3 regions of the Pseudoalteromonas sp. NCIMB 1079 genome follow, and region 3 is predicted to be linked to each of the others. Evidence: predicted binding sites of a transcription regulator. Region 3 holds the regulator's gene; each other region holds the start of a gene.
What was found. Region 3 encodes LexA, which represses DNA repair genes until DNA is damaged. Its sites were predicted from a motif close to TACTGTATNNNNATACAGTA; they were not measured.
Positions count from the first base shown of each region.

Region 1: the regulator LexA is predicted to act here: its motif matches at 5,376-5,395, upstream of uvrD (DNA helicase II).
Region 2: the regulator LexA is predicted to act here: its motif matches at 4,603-4,622, upstream of ABX891_RS17180 (DUF4007 family protein).

Region 1 covers NZ_JBEWZA010000001.1:630,149-636,719, forward strand. Annotated here, with positions in the region: partial or broken gene tnpC (IS66 family transposase) at 1-79, opposite strand, end outside; gene tnpB (IS66 family insertion sequence element accessory protein TnpB) at 150-503, opposite strand; gene tnpA (IS66 family insertion sequence element accessory protein TnpA) at 500-796, opposite strand; gene ABX891_RS02905 (tRNA(Met) cytidine acetyltransferase TmcA domain-containing protein) at 1,099-3,168, opposite strand; gene uvrD (DNA helicase II) at 3,146-5,311, opposite strand; gene ABX891_RS02915 (hypothetical protein) at 5,615-5,839, shown strand; gene ABX891_RS02920 (YacL family protein) at 5,956-6,324, shown strand; gene ABX891_RS02925 (dUTP diphosphatase) at 6,405-6,571, shown strand, end outside.
Region 2 covers NZ_JBEWZA010000002.1:76,660-83,230, reverse strand. Annotated here, with positions in the region: gene ABX891_RS17190 (phosphoadenosine phosphosulfate reductase family protein) at 1-194, opposite strand, end outside; gene ABX891_RS17185 (hypothetical protein) at 178-3,576, opposite strand; gene ABX891_RS17180 (DUF4007 family protein) at 3,578-4,516, opposite strand; gene ABX891_RS17175 (DEAD/DEAH box helicase) at 4,749-6,404, shown strand; gene ABX891_RS17170 (ATP-binding protein) at 6,416-6,571, shown strand, end outside.
Region 3 covers NZ_JBEWZA010000001.1:520,798-527,368, forward strand. Annotated here, with positions in the region: gene ABX891_RS02380 (DnaJ C-terminal domain-containing protein) at 1-961, shown strand, start outside; gene ABX891_RS02385 (chaperone modulator CbpM) at 961-1,281, shown strand; gene ABX891_RS02390 (hypothetical protein) at 1,344-2,069, opposite strand; gene ABX891_RS02395 (hypothetical protein) at 2,383-2,763, shown strand; gene ABX891_RS02400 (PaaI family thioesterase) at 2,764-3,204, opposite strand; gene lexA (transcriptional repressor LexA) at 3,372-3,989, shown strand; gene coxB (cytochrome c oxidase subunit II) at 4,473-5,615, shown strand; gene ctaD (cytochrome c oxidase subunit I) at 5,615-6,571, shown strand, end outside.

The DNA of each region.
Region 1 (6,571 bases), 110 kb from region 3:
CTAATTTTTCAGCGTGCTCTGCCAGCAGCTTTTTAAGCAAAGCCGGATCGTCTGGAAGGCAGTTAACATCAATATTCATCCTTTTATTTTATAATGTTTTTTACCGTAAACTAGCTTAATGCGATGGTTAATATTGATCCCGCGACGATCTAAATAATGCTAGCGTTTTCGATGTTGATTTGTTGATGCCCTATGACATCATACCCAGATAATAACCAGTGTAATTGTTGCTCGGTTAAGTTTAGGGTGTCGGCGCTGAGGTTTTTCGGCCATTTAAATTTGTGCTTATCGAGGCGTTTATACCACAGGGCAAAGCCTGTGTTATCCCAATACAATATCTTCAGCTTATCTCGGCTTTTATTACAAAAAACAAACACGGCACCGGATAGCACTGACAGTTCGAGTTCTCTTTCAACAATGGCCGCTAAGCCATTAATGGATTTTCTGAAGTCGACAAACTGATTGCAAAGGTACACGTCGGGCACATCAATAAACATGTTCATGCTTGCAGCGCCTTTATTAAATTAGCCACCCATGTAGGCTCAGATGAGGTTGGTATAGTTAAATGAGTTTCACCATGAGATAACGTGATTGAGGCATTCACTTTATGGGAAATGGCTTTGTTTTGCACTTTCACCAATTTAGGTGCTTTTGCAGCGTCTTGTAACTTAGACCGATATTTATAAAAGTTTGAAGTGGGTAACATGTTTTCTTTACAAAATGCGACAATAGATAAGCCGCTGGTTTGTTGCTGCTCAATCAATTTTTGCCAGTCATTAAGGGTTCTTTTTTGCATAATACCTCCAGTAGAAACAGACGGTATTTTCAATTAATTAAATCCACTCTGCTAGGTGTCGTTGCTCGGACGCTTACCTCAATCAATTTTTGCCAGTCATTAAGGGTTCTTTTTTGCATAATACCTCCAGTAGAAACTGACGGTATTTTCAATTAATTAAATCCACTCTGCTAGGTGTCGTTGCTCGGACGCTTACCATTCTACTGCGTTGTCGCTACGAAGTAGCGCGCCGACTCCAAATTGTAGAAAGCCCGAATTTAACGATTCGGGCTTTTTTACGTCTGCAGAAAAGTGAAATGGCTTTATGAAGAAAGTTGCTTTGCGAGTATGTTTGTTGTGTTTTTGAACTGCTGTTCTAATTGCTTTTTGCCGCTGAGATTAAAATTTTTAATAAGTTGCTCATCGGTATGGTGTTGTAAAACTGTTTGAATTAAAAGTTGCTGCTGATTGGCTGCTATCCTAGTAATTATAACAGGATTTTGGCTAATTAAACGCCAGAGAGTGGGTGAAATAGTAAAGCGGTTACTGCTGAGTTGCTGTGTAAATAACCTTAACGTATCAGAAGCTATTACCTCATCATTAAATGAGCGCAGTAATGTGCTAACCAGTTGCCATTCTAATGACTTAAAGTGGCTTAATAGGCTATAAAAGAGCTCGTATTGAAACTGTTTAATCAGTGACTGTAAACTTTGTTGTGGTGCATTAAGAGATTTAACAACTAAAGTTGCGTGCTCAGCAGTGCTTTTGTCGCGTTGGTAACCTAATTTAACAGCATTAAAGCCTAGGCTTTGCCAAAATTTTAGCAATTGTGCAGTGGCACCAAAACTAGCACCAAACCAAGTACATTGTTCTTTTACTTGTGACTCGCTATAGCTCAGTAATGCTTTTCCTAGGCCACAATTATGTGAGCTTGGATCAATTGCAATACGGACAACTCGCGCACTTAAATGAGTTAAAAAATCACTGTTAAAGCTCAGTTGTGCAAGTGTTTGCGCCATTAAATGCCCTTGTGGGCGGCGCTCACCACTTATAACTTGCTCAGTAAGTTCTTCACTTAAACCGCCTTCTATCGCGATTAAGCATACACCCACTAATTGCTTGTCTAATTTGCTTATAAATATGCGTTGCGATGGCGCATCTAACAACTGGCGTAAATCATTCACACTACTTTGATAATGAGCAAGTGCAAGTAAAGCAACGACTTGGCACAATAGTGCTTCATCAGTTACGAGTTGTTGCTGAGTTACTTCACTATGCTTAGGAATCTGCGATTTATTGCTATTAGTCTCTTGATACTGTGCATCAAGTGCTAATAAACTGCGAATATGCTGCTCAAGTGGATCGTGTTTAGCAAAACGCAGTGGCTCATCAAGCGTTACAACTTTAGAGGCTTTATAGTGCGCTTTTATATAGTTACTAAAGCGAATGGTATAACCCCTACCATTGCCCTCATACCCAACCAGAGTGCTTGCAAATACTATACGAGGGTAATGAGCTAGCATTTGTAGTAATAACGGAACAGGGATTGCTGCAGCTTCATCAACGAGTAGTAAATCGCACTCAGGTAGTGTGTTTAATAACGCGTCAGGTGCAACGTAGTGCAAGTTGGCGAGCTGTTTATGTTCAGCGTTGTATTGAAGGCTTAACTCTTGGGCTAAATGTTTAAAGCTGCTATGGGTCGCTTTAAACTGAGTGCTGCAAATAATTACTTTTTTATCAGTTAGTTTTGCCGCGGCTAAGCCAAGTGCTGCCGACTTACCTCTGCCTCTATCAGCATTAATGAGTAAAGGCCTGTTTGCACGGCCATTAGCTACTTTTACTATCTGCTCAATACAGTTTTGCTGTGGCTCATAATCAATTTTATTATGCATTACATAGCTAGCGTTATTACTAATACAGCCATTTTTTTCACTAAAGTGAAAAGCAGGTAACGGTTTAATAATAGTCGCGAAACGCTGATTAAATATGCTGTAGTCAATGCTCTGACCGTGTGATTGCACTGTACTTAATGCGGGATCTTGCCAAGAGCCTAAATCATCTAGTTCAGGCAGTAATAAAAACAGTATACCGCCTGCTTTAACGGTGCCGGCAAGTGCTGCAAGTTTATCAGGGTGCAAACCACTAAAACCATCGTAAACAGCATGAGCAAATTCTTGCCCTAAAATTTGGTGTGTGCGAGTAGGCCAGTACGAATTTTTAATCGCGCACTGCTTTGATACAACAAGTGTATTGTTTTCATCTATTAATGAGTTAAGTATTTCATAACACCAAGCTGGGCTGCCCGTGATCAACACTAGCTGACGATGATACGCGCCAGCTAATTGTTGCTCTAACTCATTTAGGTGTGCTTTATACCGCTTGTAATCGTGCATAGGCCGTTACTAACCATTTGCTACCAAGGTCGTCAAAGTTAACTTGTACGCGAGATTGTGCGCCACTACCTTCATAATTCAGTACAGTACCAATACCAAACTTAGCATGCAGTACGCGTTGTCCTAAGTTAAAGCCACTGTCTTCAAATGCGGCATGGCTAACTGATGCGCTAAAACGCCCAGCGGCAGGCGGGCGAGAAACCTGTGTTTTAATACGGATTTCTTCTACGCAGTCTTCAGGGATTTCGCGTAAAAAGCGAGATGGGCTATGGTATTTTTCTTGCCCGTATAAACGGCGACTCTCAGCATGGCTAATGTATAACTTATCCATTGCTCGTGTCATGCCTACATAACAAAGGCGGCGCTCTTCTTCTAAGCGACCCGACTCTTCGTTGCTTTGCTGAGAAGGGAACATGCCTTCTTCTACGCCTACCATAAACACTAGCGGAAACTCTAAGCCTTTAGCTGAGTGAAGCGTCATCATTTGTACGGCGTCTTCGTGTTCTTCTGCTTGTCCTTCACCTGACTCAAGTGACGTATGGGCTAAAAAGCCTTGTAAAGGTGAGCTGTACTCTTCGTCTTCAGGCAGCTCATACTGATCACAAGCGCTAATTAGCTCTTCTAAGTTTTCTACGCGAGCACGGCCTTTTTCACCTTTTTCGGCTTGGTACATTGCCATTAAGCCTGAGGTTTGAATTGTGTACTTGGCTTGCTCATGCAAAGTTAGATCGCTAATTTTATCTTCTATTTGTTCTACTAGTTCTACAAACTTACTTACTGCACCAGAAGCACGACCAGATAAATGCTGTTGTTCTACAATTGCTTTTGCGGCATACCAAAGCGGTAACGATTCTGCTCGTGCACAATCTCGTATATGGCTCAATGTTTTATCGCCAATACCGCGTGCTGGCGTATTAATTACACGCTCAAATGCGGCATCGTCTTGACGATTACCTACTAGGCGTAAGTACGACAACGCATCTTTAATTTCTTGTCGTTCGAAGAATCGCATACCACCATAAATACGGTATTTTAAGCCTTCTTGTAGCATGGCTTCCTCGAGTACACGAGATTGCGCGTTACTACGGTATAAAATTGCGGCATCTTGTAGGGCATTACCTGCATTTAACCAGCTTCGTAGTTTGCTACTTACAAAGCGCGCTTCGTCTAACTCATTAAATGCCGCATAAATAGAAATTGGCTCGCCGTCGCTACCGTCGGTCCATAAGCTTTTACCCATACGCTCTGAGTTATTTTGAATTAATGCATTAGACGCTTTCAAAATAGTTGCAGTTGAACGGTAGTTTTGTTCAAGACGAATGGTTTCTGCGCTAAAGTCAGTTAAAAATCGTTTAATATTTTCGATTTTAGCACCGCGCCAACCGTAAATACTTTGGTCATCGTCGCCTACAATCATGATACTGCTTGTATCGCCTGCAAGTAACTTTAACCATGCATATTGAATGGTATTTGTATCTTGGAACTCGTCTACGAGCATATGTGCAAAGCGTTGCTGGTAATGACGTAGTAACGTAGGGTTATTTTTTAACACTTCGTAGCTGCGTAGTAATATTTCGGCAAAATCTACTAGTCCTGCTCTATCACAGGCCTCTTGGTAGGCGGCGTAAACACGCAGCATCATTTGCTCGTTAATATCGTATGCTTGAATATCTTTAGGGCGAAGTGCTTCATCTTTTTTGGCGCTAATGTACCAGCCAAATTGTTTAGCAGGCCATTTTTTATCATCAATATTCATTGATTTTAATAAGCGCTTGATCATCCGAAGTTGATCGTCAGAGTCTAAAATTTGAAAGGCTTCTGGTAAGTTAGCTTCACGGTGATGAGCACGTAAAATACGATGCGACAAACCATGGAACGTACCAATCCACATACCACCTACAGGGGCTTTTAGTGTTTCTTCAACGCGGCTGCGCATTTCTTTAGCCGCTTTATTAGTAAAGGTTACGGCAAAAATACTGTAAGCAGATGCTTGCTCAACTTGCATAAGCCACGCAATACGATGAACTAACACTCGTGTTTTACCAGACCCAGCACCTGCTAATACCAGCATGTTTTGTAGTGGGGCTGCAACGGCATCGCGTTGTTTGTCATTTAAGCCATCGAGTAATTGTGAAACGTCCATCGTTACGCCTTTTTAATCAATATTGTGGGCAGTATAACAGGTGTTTTTGTTAGGCTAAATAAAATACTGTTTTTATAAACAGTTATTTATAAAATAGCCTTAAAAACGAGTAACTTGCTAATTTTTTAAACAAACAAAAAAGTGTAAACGCACAATAAAAATTGCTAATTTGACCTAAAGTTAGCAATTTTTACTAACTCTCTAAATCTAGGGTAATTTAACTATTTGATTTGTAAGCTTTAATAAATTGGCATAGAGTGTGTAAGTAAATAATTATAAAATCAAATAAATACAGAGGTTAGTATGGCAGATCAAGGTTCTGGCGGTAACGTAATCGCAGCATTATGTAATATATTTTTTCCTGGTTTAGGGCAGTTAGTGCAAGGGCGTATTTTAGCGGCTATATTTTTTGCACTCGCTATTATAATAAGTTACGCACTAATTTATGTGCTTGTAGGTTTTGTACTTGTGCCTATTATTTACTTATGGTCGATTATTGACGCAGCGCGTTATAGATCGCGAAGTTAACGGCTTTAAAGTTGAATAAAATAGCGCCCTTGTGGCGCTATTTTACTTTATATGTTCTGTGGTTTGCGAACGTTTACGTATATAATTACGCAATTAAAGATTTACAGGCAAACCCTATGGAATATCAATTTATTCGCGATCCTATTAGCGGGCTTCGTATTAAAATAAGCAGTGAACACGCTATTATTGGCCGCTGGCTAAACGAAGAAATAGGCAAAGATAAAGTAGCTATGGTGCAAGCGCTTATAGCATCGGTAAGTTCAAGTTTTGAGCCACTAACGCTAAAAGGCCAAGAAATAGATTTAATATTAACCAAAGACGAAGCATTATTTGAAGCCCATGCGCTTCATCAAGATAGCGAAGACCTAATAGCGTATCAAGATGATGATTTAGCGCTTGAAGAAAATGGTTTAAGTAGTGGTTGTGGCTTTGAAGATTTCATTGATTTAATTGATTCATGGGCTGAATTTAGCGGCTCAAAGTAAACTACATATTAAGATAGTGCTGATGCGTTAAGCTTCCTTTATCTGTACTATTACACTAATCAAAAACGACAGGAATGAATATGTCTGCCAATTTAAACAAGCTAGTAGTTATGCTAGAAATGCAAAACGCCATGAACACTAAAGTACATGAGCAATGGTTTACTCAAGGATTCGAATGGTACCGCGCTATTTGGGTTGAGTGTGCTGAAATGCTGGATCATCATGGTTGGAAATGGTGGAAAAAACA
Region 2 (6,571 bases), on a different contig from region 3:
TTTAATCGATGAATATAACCAAGCTTTTCTTCAAGTTGATCAATAAACTCATTTGTTTCAGGTAACTCATAACCCGTATCGGTAAAGAAGTACTCTACGTCTAGTTCAGGATAAGTTTCTTTAACAAATAGAGCTAAAGCGCTACTGTCTTTACCGCCAGAGAGGCCTAAAACATGTTTAACTTTCTGTGTCATTTGGCACCTCTATTTGTGTTTTATCCATCAAATTAGTTAATAAGTTCGTAAGTGCAGCCAGTTGCTTTTCTTTTGGCATTTCGGCAATAGCTTGTTCAATGTTATTCACAGCTGCTTGAACGTCACCGTCAGCAGCTAAATCATGCTTAGTAAAGCTACTATATTCTTGATGATTACCATCGTTGTCTGTAGTTATAAAAGCAATGGGTTTCGATGAGCCTTTAGCCTGAAAATTGCTAAAAGATTCAATACGTCTAAATTGCACGCATAAATTTTGTAGTTCATCTAGTCCAGTACGCAAAAGTTTGTCTGTCCATTTAGGCTCAGGCACACCCGTTAATATATTAATTACAAACTCAAATTTAGATTTACCATCAATGAATTGTGACAAGCGATTTGCTAAATCTTTTACTTTAGGTCGTTTAGCTTCTTTTTCAACTATGTCGCAGCGGGCTTTTAAAACACTATTAAAATCTTCGCCTAACATATTAATAATAATCTGCTTAAAGCCGTTGAGTAGCATTTCGTGCTGCGCGCTTAAATCTTCTATTGCAGTTTTAAGATATGCGCCTAGCTTTTCTTCAACTTCAGGGTCATCTTGTTTAAAGCCAAAAACAGCGGGTAAATCATCCAACACTAATTTGTATGGATCATTTGCGGCGATCACTTTATTTCTAAAATCTCTCGCTTGCTTAGTTAATCCACTTTCATTTGAGCTAGTAAAACTTTCGCCACTTGTTTTCTTTACCCATGTAGGTAGTTTATGAACAATTCCTACAATATGCTTAGCAATATTTAAAATTGCATCATCTTTTTTAGCTTCACCTAAAGTTGCTTTAGCAAGGTTATCCAATAAATGGCTTTGGATTTCTGATATTTTAAAGTACCTAACGCCTGCTTCAATCGGGTGTTTATATATTTTATTAACCAACTCTTCGTCAAGTTCAGGTATAAATACAAACTGCTTTGTCGAATCCCAGTCATAAAAAGCAACTTGCCCTTCAAGTGCCTTTAATAATGCTAAACCATATATGCGACACAAACCTGCGGTTAAACCGAACGGTGGTAACATCCACATTTCATAAAGTTCGGCCATTGTTACATGTTTTGTAGCTGAGTTATTTTTTATGAACTCAAAACCGCTTTCAAATAATTCATGCATTTTGGGGTTAGCATTTATAGATTCTTTACTCCACTCACTCGGGAATAAGTAACCCTCAGGTGTTTCGCAGTGCCAACCTTTACTCTTCAAACAAGATAGGTAAAGACCCTTTTCTGGAGGGAATGATTTATCATCAAATCCAAGATCTTTTTTATCGCCGTTCTCAAACATTGCATTCATTAATTTTCTTATTGCACTGTTTGCACTCCCCGAAGGTTTAGAGCGGTTAACTAACTCATTTATTACCGGAGGCGACTTACTAAATATGACTTCTGCAATATCAGAGGCTATTTTTGTTACAGGAAGTAATGCTAACTTTTTGCCTAAGTATGACCAGCTAGCATTTTTATAAGCATTTTGTAGTTCAGTCTCTACATTTGATTGCGCAAACTTTATTCGGCTCTCAAGCTCATTTTTAGCAATTAAATCATGAGCAATTTTTTTCTCATCTTTTAATATTTTGCGAAGTGCTATCAACTCAATTGCAGCTGTTTTTAAATTACTAAAATCATTAAAAGTACCAATTACAACAAATGGCATTGTTTTAGCATTTTCTTTAAGTGTTTTGGCAACATCAGGATTTGTTGGTAGAACAAAAGATAAAAATGCTTCACCTGTTTTAGGTTTTGTTACAAACGATTCAAATACTTGAGCATCAAACTTATTTAAAAGTTTAGTTGTTGCCCAGCGCATAGTGCCTGTTTTGTGGTAATGCGCTGTCGCTAAAATATTCTGTGGTGTCGCACATGCTTCAGTCCAATCAATACCTTCACTAACAACTTCAATCTGTTCACTAATAAGGTTATTAATATCTATATCGCTGCCCTGAAACACAAACAAAGCATCATGTTTTTGGCGATAAATAATAACAGTGCTTGCTTCTAATTCCGCAATCGCATCATCAACATCTTCAATTTTATAGCCTCGACATACAAAATATTCTTTTATGAAGTTTCGTTTTGCATGTAACTGATGATGAAAACCGAAAATAGTTAATAGCGCTATTAGCTTAGTAATAGCTATATGAAGCACGCCACCTTTTTGCTCTGCCCTATATATTGCATCAGAGCCTTCGAGCCACGCTTTACTATCTTGAGAGGTAACAATTAAATGGTGTAAATTGTGGTAAAGGTAATCCCAGTACATTTCTGGGCGATACAAAGCTAGCTCTTCATTAAACTCACTGTAACTATTATTTAAAAACTCTCTAAAACCATGTTTTTCATGTGAGGCTAAAAAGCCAAATAAGCTACGCTCGTTCTGAGAAAAACGACGACGAGAAACAGGGCCAAGCAATAAACTAACAATAGGATCTAATGGTAGCGTTTTACTCAGTGCATTGACGTTTTTATTTTGATTAGCAAAAGCACCACTTACAGTATTAACTAAATTGGCATACTTTGATTCAATAGCATCTGCTACTTTCGGTGCTCTATAAATAGAATCACCAACGAGGGTCAAAGATTCATCAATTGATGGGTTAAAGCTCAAATCACGGTAACGGCCTTGTACTTTGCTCCATTCTTTTTGAGTTTTAACATCTTTATTTTTAGCATAATCCGAAAAAGCTTGATGTAAAAAACCCATAAGCAGCACAGGGCGTTTTGCTTGTTGTACAATATCAGCTAAAGATTGGAATAAATGTAGGTCTTTGTTCTCACGAGATTGGTAATCTAAAGCTTTACCCATTTCATCAAGTAAAATTAAAACACCGTCTTCATTTTTACTGGGTTTCTGTAATAATTTTTTTATTTCAGCTAAGCATTTATCATCATCAAAATCAGCTATTTCTGTTTTATCAAAGTCTTCATCAAATGCATTAAGTAAGCTAACTAAAATACTGTTCGCTGGCGCTTCTAAACCACATACATGCTTAACTGTTTGCCAGCCATTTCTTAATTCAAAGCGTTTATCAAAATCAGTAATAATATTTTGAGCACTATTCAGCTTTTGCAATGCATAAGTACGTTGCTCAACATCTATAGAAAGTAAGCATGATAAAAATAAGGCAACTGTTGATTTACCCGACCCATAAGGCCCAGTAATAGTAAAAGCGCGTTGAGTGCTATTTTCAAATTCGCGGCTAATGGTATCAAGTACATTGATGGCTGTGCCATGCAATACAAATTCATCAATAAATGGAGAAAAATCAGTACTCTCAGTATCAATTCGTGTCGAACTTTTGTAGCGTTGATTTATTGTAATTAAAGTGTCTGACATATTATTTACCGTAGTACATATCTAAGTAATTGATAGCGTTATCTTTTATATCATCTGATATACTTACTTGTCTCAACCCTAGCGAATCAACCCAAGTTACGTGCTTATCAGTAAATTCTTGCGCCTCGTCTAATTTTTGACCTAAGCCCGACTCTGAAAGCCTAAAAATTCTTCCCGGAGAGCAAGGTTTTGTCAGAAGCGAGTCAAAATCGATAGTGCCAACGTTTGAATCTTGAGTTTCGTTATTAAAAAATTCAAGTAAGGCAAAAATAAATATCTCAACAGGTAATTCAGGACGCTCAGACAAATTACTTATATAGAATCCGCCCCCGTTATCTTGTAGTAAGTTCAGCTCAGATAGAGGCGAAGTAAAGTGATCCTCATCGACTTTAGTTATTTTTTTAGCAGTACTATTTTTTTGTTTTTTACTGTAAGTATTTAAAAAGCAGTCAATATCTTTTTTTAGAGTACTAGGGTTGCCAACTTCTGTTTTTACTAATCGTTTTGCATCATCATAGCAATCATCGGTAAGTTTACTTTTTTCAAAATATTGAACATTAGAATAATTAAAAAAGTAACGATAAGCTGTAAGGCTTTCATTATTAAAATTTAACCAGAAGTGCAGTAACCAAATAGAACCAGGTAATTCTAAAAAAGGATCTTGTCCTGTTTTATCTAAGGCACCAAACAAGTATTTACCACTATCAGTCACATAATGACCATATTCACTTTGAGGACTTCTTTTTATTACATTGCTTGATTCAGCCCAATACTGAATCGCCTTTACCATATTTTTACCAACACCTAATTCAACAACAGAATTGCGAATACTGTCTTCGCTAGACGAAAAATTGCTTTTATTATTCAAATGATTAATAGCTTTGAATAGCCATCCGTAGCGTAAAGGAAAGGTGTCATGCCCTGTAAATTTCGCTTTCATGCTAATTTTGTAACCTTTAATTGGAGAGAATGTCCAAGAGCAATGTTAACTTTATTTTTGTAGCAGCGAAAGAACTTTATCTCAGAATGTGTATTTATGTACAGTAGTTATTAGCTATGAGTATAACACCTTGTTAGGTACATACTTTTGTTGTAGTCTCTGGAAATATGAATGCGAACTTAATCGCGTGAATTTAATAAGTGCTTTTATTTTTAAATCTTAAGGAGAAGATGTGTTTCAAAAGTGTCTAAACTGTTTTAGTGTTAATGCTTTAAAGTTTCTCGCAGGTCAAGATTCATTGTCATTCTTTGAGAATACTTTGAACATAGACAAGTCATACTATGATGAAAATAATCAGCAAAAGTTATTAGTTCAAGCAATAATAAACTCAAATCCAACGCGGTTACTTTTAGCTAAAACAAGCCGTGAGTATTTTATTGATCGATTGAGTAAAGAAGACATCAATGAAATAATCTTTAGAATAAACGGCTCTTATGTAAACGAAATTAATCCTGAACACTACGTAAATGTAAAAGATTTCTGCAATTCACAGATCGGGCTAGTTACATTTTTGAATTCTTTAGGGTTTAATTTTATAGATTCCAGCAATAAAACCGAAGAATATAAAGCGTTCCGCACTGTAAAGCCTGAGTATGGATTATACCCTTATCAAATAGAGATATCAGATAAGGTATTTAATTCGATAGAGTTTGGGAATAATAATAAAGCGATAATCCACCTACCTACTGGCGCTGGAAAAACCCGAACTGCTATGCATATAGCATGTCGCCATTTGATGACAAAAAAAGATGCGATGGTACTTTGGTTAGCTAATTCTGAAATTTTATGTGAACAAGCATCTGAAGAATTCAGTAAAGCTTGGCAAAAATTGGGTAATAGAGAAATTATCCAAGGTCGTTATTATGGTTCTAATAACTTTTCACTTGAAAGTATCAAAAGCGGCTTTGTTGTAGGGGGATTACAAAAATTAGTTTCTTATTACAACTCAATGACACCGCATCAAACCGCAGCATTTGATAAAAAAATAACATTAGTTATTTTTGACGAGGCTCATCGAGCATTAGCTTCGACTTATAAAGAGGTTTTAGAGCGCTTTTTGGAGTTTTCTCCACAAGCTAAGTTAGTTGGTTTAACGGCTACGCCTGGGCGTGTTTATAAAGATGATAAACCTGAATTAGATCCGGAGAACAAAGCTCTTGCTGAGCTTTTTGGTAATAATAAAATTACTATGGATGTTGCGCCTTATCAACCAATGGAGTTCTTGATAAAAGAGAATTATCTAGCTGATCCTCAGTTTATCGAACTAAATTATGACGATATAGATATTTATAAAAATACCAGTGCTTTAAGTCATTTCACTGAGAGTGAGTTGTTAAAAAAACTTAGCAGTTCTAACAATCGTAATTCTATTATTCTTAAAACAGCAGTTCATGAAGTAAAAAGCAATAATTCAAAATTGATTATTTTTGCTTGTGATATTGAGCATGCGAGAAACTTAGCATTTTCTCTATGCTGCATGGGCGTTAAAGCTGCATCTGTTGATAGTAAAAGCACTACTTCTGAAGAAAAAACTCAAATTATCGATAATTATAAGAATGGCGATTTAGATGTTTTAGTGAATTGTGAAATGCTTACTACAGGCTTTGATGCTCCAGAAACAAATGTTGCAATTATAGCCCGACCCACTAACTCCTTAGTCTTATATCTACAAATGATAGGCCGCGCATTACGCGGTAATCCCCCCTTAACTCCTAAAACGGCACGTATATATACAGTGCTAGATGAAATATCAGAGTTTAATAATGTTAATTTAGCTTTTAAGCATTGGAATGAAATGTGGACAGAGCTTGAAAATGAAAAACTTTAAAGGATTATAAAATGTCTTTAGTAAACCCTAAACAATATATTATTTCCGCGCGCTCTAACGGCTATAAAGATACCGCTTACGCTATTGCTGAGTTAGCAGATAACTCAATTCAGGCTGGGGCAGACAAAGTTGAAATCTTAATTTTTGAAAATCAAAAAAGAACTATT
Region 3 (6,571 bases):
TGTTGATTATTATGCAGTGCTTGGAATATCGCCTGATGCAGATGATAAAGCGGTTAAAGTAGCTTATAAAAAGTTAGCCAGAAAATATCACCCAGATGTAAGCAAAGAGCCTCAAGCAGAAGATAAGTTTAAAGAAATAGCAGAAGCTTACGAAGTCATTCATAACAAAGAAGAACGTGTAAAATACGACGAGTTACGTCGTCACCAACAAAATCGTGCTCGTCAACAGCAAGGTAATTATGGTGGTAACAATGCCTCATCGCAAAGTAATTATCAGCAAAGCGATCCTCAAACCGATCAAGAGTTTTCTGATTTTGTTAATTCAATGTTTGGCGGCGCCGGTGGATTCAATCGTTCCGGGCAGAGCAGAAGTAACGCCGCTCGCGCGCAAAAAGGACAAGATGTGGAAATAGAGTTCCCAATTTTTCTTGAAGAGACTTTAGTTGATACCGTGAAGCCTGTTGAGTTTATGTTACCGCAGCGAGACAGCAGTGGCCGTGTCACTGAAATTAAAAAATCACTAAAAGTGAAAATTCCCGCAGGTTCAGTAAATGGCGAGCGAATTCGACTAAAAGGGCAAGGCGGATTAGGGTCAGCGAATGGGCAAAATGGCGACTTGTATTTACAAATTAGTTTAGTGCCTCACCCATTATTTGATGTTGAGGGTCATAACCTAAATATAATTGTCCCTCTTGCACCATGGGAAGCGGCTCTTGGTACAAAGCTAAATTTACCTACGTTGACAGGAAAAATCCAATTAACTATTCCTTCTAATAGTCAGTCTGGTCAACGCTTGCGTATTAAAGGTAAGGGATTAATGAGTAAAAAAGCTAAAGGTGACTTATTTGCTGTGCTTAAAATTGTTAATCCAACATCTGTTGATGATACCAGTAAAAAACTGTGGGAAGAATTAGCCAAAAAAGCTCACTTTGATCCCCGTAATAACTGGAGCAAGCCATAATGCAAATTATCGTGACACAAAAAGACGATTTACTTACTAGCAAAGAGCTATGTTTGAGCAGTGATATTAGCGAAGCAATTTTATATGAGTTAGTTGAGCATAATATTGCGGTTCCAATTGAGGGGAAGCATGTTACGCAGTGGCTATTTACGGTATCTGCAGTGACCTTAGTTAAAAAAGCGGCCCGTATCCAACATGACTTTTCGTTAGATTGGTCGGCAATAGCTTTAGTTTTACAATTGCTGGATGAGCGTGATGAGTTGATTTTCGAAAACGAAATGTTAAAGCGACATTTGAGTCGATTTAAGCACTTGGAATAAAATAAGCCCTAGGCTTATTTACTCTTTGATAAGTGGGCGCTAGCTCTCAAAAACCAATATGACTACTTTGATTTATTCTTATTTTTAATTCGGATAAATCGTTTTAGTCGTATATTTTGTATAAGTAATAATATTCCACTTAAACAAAAAAGTACGCTAGTTGCTGAAAAGCTAATAAGTAGTGGATTATTAAAATTCTCTCGCTCATCGTAATCCATAATATGTAACATCCAAAAAAAGTCGAATATTCGCCATAGCGTGCTGCGAACGGTGACAACTTTGCCGTTATTTTCTGACAAGTACAGTGTTGTGTTAAAGGTGTCGTCAAATTGGACCTGCCAAACATTGGTTTTATATCCGACTTCCCGCGTACCTAGCTTTAGTAGTACAGCGCTTGTTACTTGAGCGTCAATAAGTAAGTGTGCTTTAGCATTTGCGGTAATTTGTATTTTAGTTGGCGGTTCAAATGGTCGGCCTGTTATGCCATTGAAGCTTTGCTGCTCGTTATTACTAAAGACAGTAATAAGTGGTGTAGTTAAGAAGTTCTCAAAAATTATTTGTGTTGGATTAACCACCTGAGAGGCAATATCGTCAAGGGAGGCAACATAATCAGCCTGCGTAAATGGGTTATTAAGAGTACGTGTTGCAAGATGCTCCCCATGAACTTTATCAAGAGGGATTGCACTCATAATTAAACCACCTAGTAACCATGCTAAAATTTGTAGTGCTAATAAATAACCTAACCATTTATGTAACTTGCGAGCATGTTTAAATATTTTTTTATTCATGTTTTAGTCTTATTATTTTTAGAGGCTAGTTTATTACATTAATAGGATAAGTTACTGCGACATTTTGTCGCAGTTTAAACTATAGCTTACTGTAATCATTTAAAAATAAAAAAGATTACACTTAAATTCCTAACATGACTTATCTGTTTAATTGAGCTGAATATTTGATATCCAGCTAGCTTTAAATGCTAAAAAATACTTAAAAGCTGCGAAATATCCATATAAAGTGGTTAATAGAGCATAGTTGATTTGGTATAACGGTAAAACTGCGTTAAAGTTTGCAATGAAATTATTAGAGGATAAATACGAAACGATGTCGGAAATTCAATTTTTAAATGTAGATCTTGAGCTTGAATCAAAGCAAGATATTAGTTTGCTAGTGGCGGACTTGAAAAAAGTCGCGACGATTTTACATTATGACAAAGACGAATACCGTCAACTAGCGCGTATTGAAGCTACAGGTGAGGTGAGCACACCTGATAAAGCCATAAACCATATATGTGAGCTTATTGAATCGTGTTCGCGTAACGCGCTAAAGCAATGGTTAAGCTGTTCACGTAGAACGTTTGATATTGGTTTTGAATCAGGGACTTCTCCTAAGTGCTTTAATCAAGCCTTAGACGCAGATACATTATTGCGTATATCTGCGATTGGTGCGGGTATGGAAATTACCATTTACCCAATCGAAAAGTAACTATCTTCGCTCTACGACTGCTGCGGTCATTTTTGATACGCAGCACAGCTCATTGCGGCTATTTGTAATTTTTATTTCCCATACTGAACTACGTTTGCCAATATGAAACGCTCTTGCCGTTGCTGTTAAAGTGCCGTTGCGAGATGCTTTTAAATGACTTGCGCTAATTTCCTGCCCTACACAGTAAAATTTAGTAAAATCGACAACAAAGTTAGCGGCATAGCTGGCAACTGTTTCGGCAAGTACAACGTTAGCTCCGCCGTGAACCATCCCCATTGGGTTATGATGCTCAGGAATTGCCGGCATTGTGGCAACCAAATAATCATCGCCAATTTCTGTGACTTCTATCCCCATAGTTTTCATTAATGTTCCTTGGCCATTAATGCCTTGTTCTAACTGCTTGCACAGCTCTAAGGTGATGGGCTGGTACCAAATACTCATAATGTCTCCTTTGCATTTTTAATCATTTATAAACTTAGCTTTAGTTATATCCCTAAAATGTACACAAGTGAAATTACTTTAGCTATTTTAAGGCTTAATTTAAATTTGCGATTTTTATTTAACTGTATATACTCACAGTTAAATGTACTGTATGGAAAACCAGTTGTATGCGACCATTAACGAACCGCCAAGCTCAAATACTCGAACTAATTAAAGTTTTTATTAAAGACACTGGTATGCCTCCTACACGTGCTGAAATAGCGCAAACATTAGGTTTTAAAAGTGCCAATGCTGCTGAAGAACATTTAAAAGCACTTGCTAAAAAAGGCGCAATTAAAATGAAACCAGGTGCAAGCCGTGGTATTCAATTAATTGAAGAAGAAGAGCCAGAACAATTAGGTTTACCGCTTATAGGGCGTGTTGCTGCTGGTTCACCTATTTTGGCGCAAGAGCACGTTGAAAGTCACTGCAAAATCGATCCATTAATGTTTAAACCGGCTGCAGATTTTTTACTACGCGTTAACGGTATGAGCATGAAAGATATTGGCATTATGGATGGTGATTTACTTGCTGTACATCGTACTCAAACCGCTGAAAACGGACAAGTTGTTGTTGCCCGCCTAGACGAAGACGTAACTGTAAAACGTCTTGAGAAAGCGGGTCGTAAAGTATTACTTCATGCTGAAAACGACGATTTTGACTCTATTGAAGTAGATCTTGAGAATGAGTCTTTTAATATTGAAGGCTTAGCCGTTGGCGTTATAAGAAACGCTGATTGGATGTGACTTTAAAAATAGCTTTTAAACAAGCAGTTTTATAAATGCGTACTAACTAGTACGCATTTTTGTTTTAAAATTTGTACTAAAAATAGGGCGTAAACAGCCCACTGACTATTTAAGCTGTAAACTTTTTTGCACTTATATTTTCCCCCTCCGAATGCGTTAAACCCCTTTGTTTTGCTCATATTTTGAACTTTCTGTTGCCCAGTTGATTACCGATTTTTTATTAATTATTCAATATCACCTGATTGTTTTTTATACTAAAACTTGCTTGTTGTTCGTTTTTTAGCTAGTTGTTAATGTGCTGAGCTAATAATAACTCACAGCTTTTTAGTTTTGAGAACACACAATATACACAAACTCGTTGTTGGCGCAGCAAAACCAATCAATATTAAATAAGATTGGCTAAAAAAATAAAAATAACGAATTGGCGTTTAAGCCGTATGCCTCTTCGCTTTGCATTCGCAATAGCATCAAAGGAGCCGTCACATGGGTAAACTGACCTCTACCTTGTGGCTTATATTATGTGTTTTTTCGCACCCAGTTTTGGCTAACAGCCAATACAATATGCGCAAAGGCGTAACCGATATAAGCAATAATGTATATCAGCTGCACATGACCATATTTATAATATGTTGTGTGATTGGGGTGATAGTGTTCGCAATTATGTTTTGGGCACTTATTCATCACCGTAAATCTAAAGGGGCTGTACCTGCCCAATTTCACGAAAGCACTAAAGTAGAAATACTTTGGACTGCAATTCCGTTTGTTATTTTAATTGCTATGGCAGTACCAGCCACTAAAACCCTAATTGCAATGGAAGATGCCAGCAAAGCTGATCTCACTATTAAAATTACGGGTTCGCAATGGAAATGGCATTATGAATATATGGGTGAAGATGTAGAGTTCTACTCTATTTTATCTACCCCGCAAGATGAAATCGCGAATCTTGCAGATAAAAATCCTAACTACTTACTTGAGGTTGATAAGCCTCTTGTACTGCCAATAAATCAAAAAGTACGATTTTTAATGACTTCTGACGATGTTATTCACTCTTGGTGGGTACCTGATTTTGCAGTTAAAAAAGATGCTAACCCCGGCTTTATAAACGAAACATGGACGAACATAAACGAAGAAGGTACTTACCGAGGCCAATGTGCTGAGTTGTGTGGTAAAGACCATGGCTTTATGCCCGTTGTGGTGGTCGCTAAATCTGAGGCTGATTTTAAAACATGGCTTGCAGATGCAAAGCAGGCTAAACAAAAAGCAGCATTAGCAGATGCCGCATTACTTGATAAAACCCTCCCAAAAGAAGAATTAATGACTTTAGGCGAACAAGTATATATGGCTAATTGTGCTGCATGTCATCAACCTACTGGCATGGGGTTACCGGGCGTATTTCCTGCACTTAAAGGCAGCCCGATAGTGCTTGGCGATATAAAAGATCACATTGATGTAGTTATCCATGGACGACCCGGTACGGCAATGCAAGCTTTTGCCAAGCAGTTATCTATAAAGCAATTAGCTGCGGTTATTACTTATAAACGTAATGCGTGGGGTAATGATACGGGTGATGTTATTCAACCGAGTCAAATACAGACAGCACTTGATGCCAAAGTGGAGGCGAACTAATGAGTAGCATAGTAGAACAACCTAACGCCAATGAAGCTCATCATGCTCATCACCCAGCTAAAGGTTTTAAACGCTGGCTTTACACAACTAATCATAAAGATATAGGTAGTTTATATTTAATTTTTTCGCTGACCATGTTCTTAATTGGTGGCGCAATGGCCATGGTGATCAGGGCTGAATTATTTCAACCAGGTTTACAGTTGGTCGACCCTCACTTTTTTAATCAAATGACCACAGTGCATGGTTTAATTATGGTGTTTGGTGCGGTTATGCCCGCCTTTACAGGCCTTGCTAACTGGATGATACCACTCATGATTGGCGCGCCAGATATGGCATTGCCAAGAATGAATAACTGGAGCTTTTGGATTTTACCGTTTGCGTTTTTAATCCTATTGGCATCGTTATTTATGCCTGGTGGGGGTCCTGCATTTGGTTGGACTTTTTATGCACCACTGTCCACAACATACAGTAATGATAATACTGCATTGTTTGTATTTGCCGTACATATTATGGGGATTAGCTCAATAATGGGCGCAATCAATGTGATTGTAACCATAGTGAACTTACGTGCCCCCGGCATGACATGGATGAAGTTGCCCTTATTTGTATGGACGTGGTTAATTACTGCCTTTTTATTAATAGCGGTAATGCCAGTGCTTGCAGGGGCTGTCACTATGGTACTTACCGATAAGTATTTTGCGACCAGCTTTTTTGATGCCGCAGGCGGTGGCGACCCGGTGATGTTCCAACACATTTTTTGGTTTTTTGGTCATCCCGAAGTATACATAATGATTCTTCCTGCCTTTGGCATTATATCTACAATAGTACCTACCTTTTCTCGTAAAAAACTTTTTGGCTATGCCTCAATGGTATACGCCACATCCTCCATAGCACTATTGAGCTTTATTGTATGGGCTCATCATATGTTTACTACTGGGATGCCGGTAGCTGGCGAG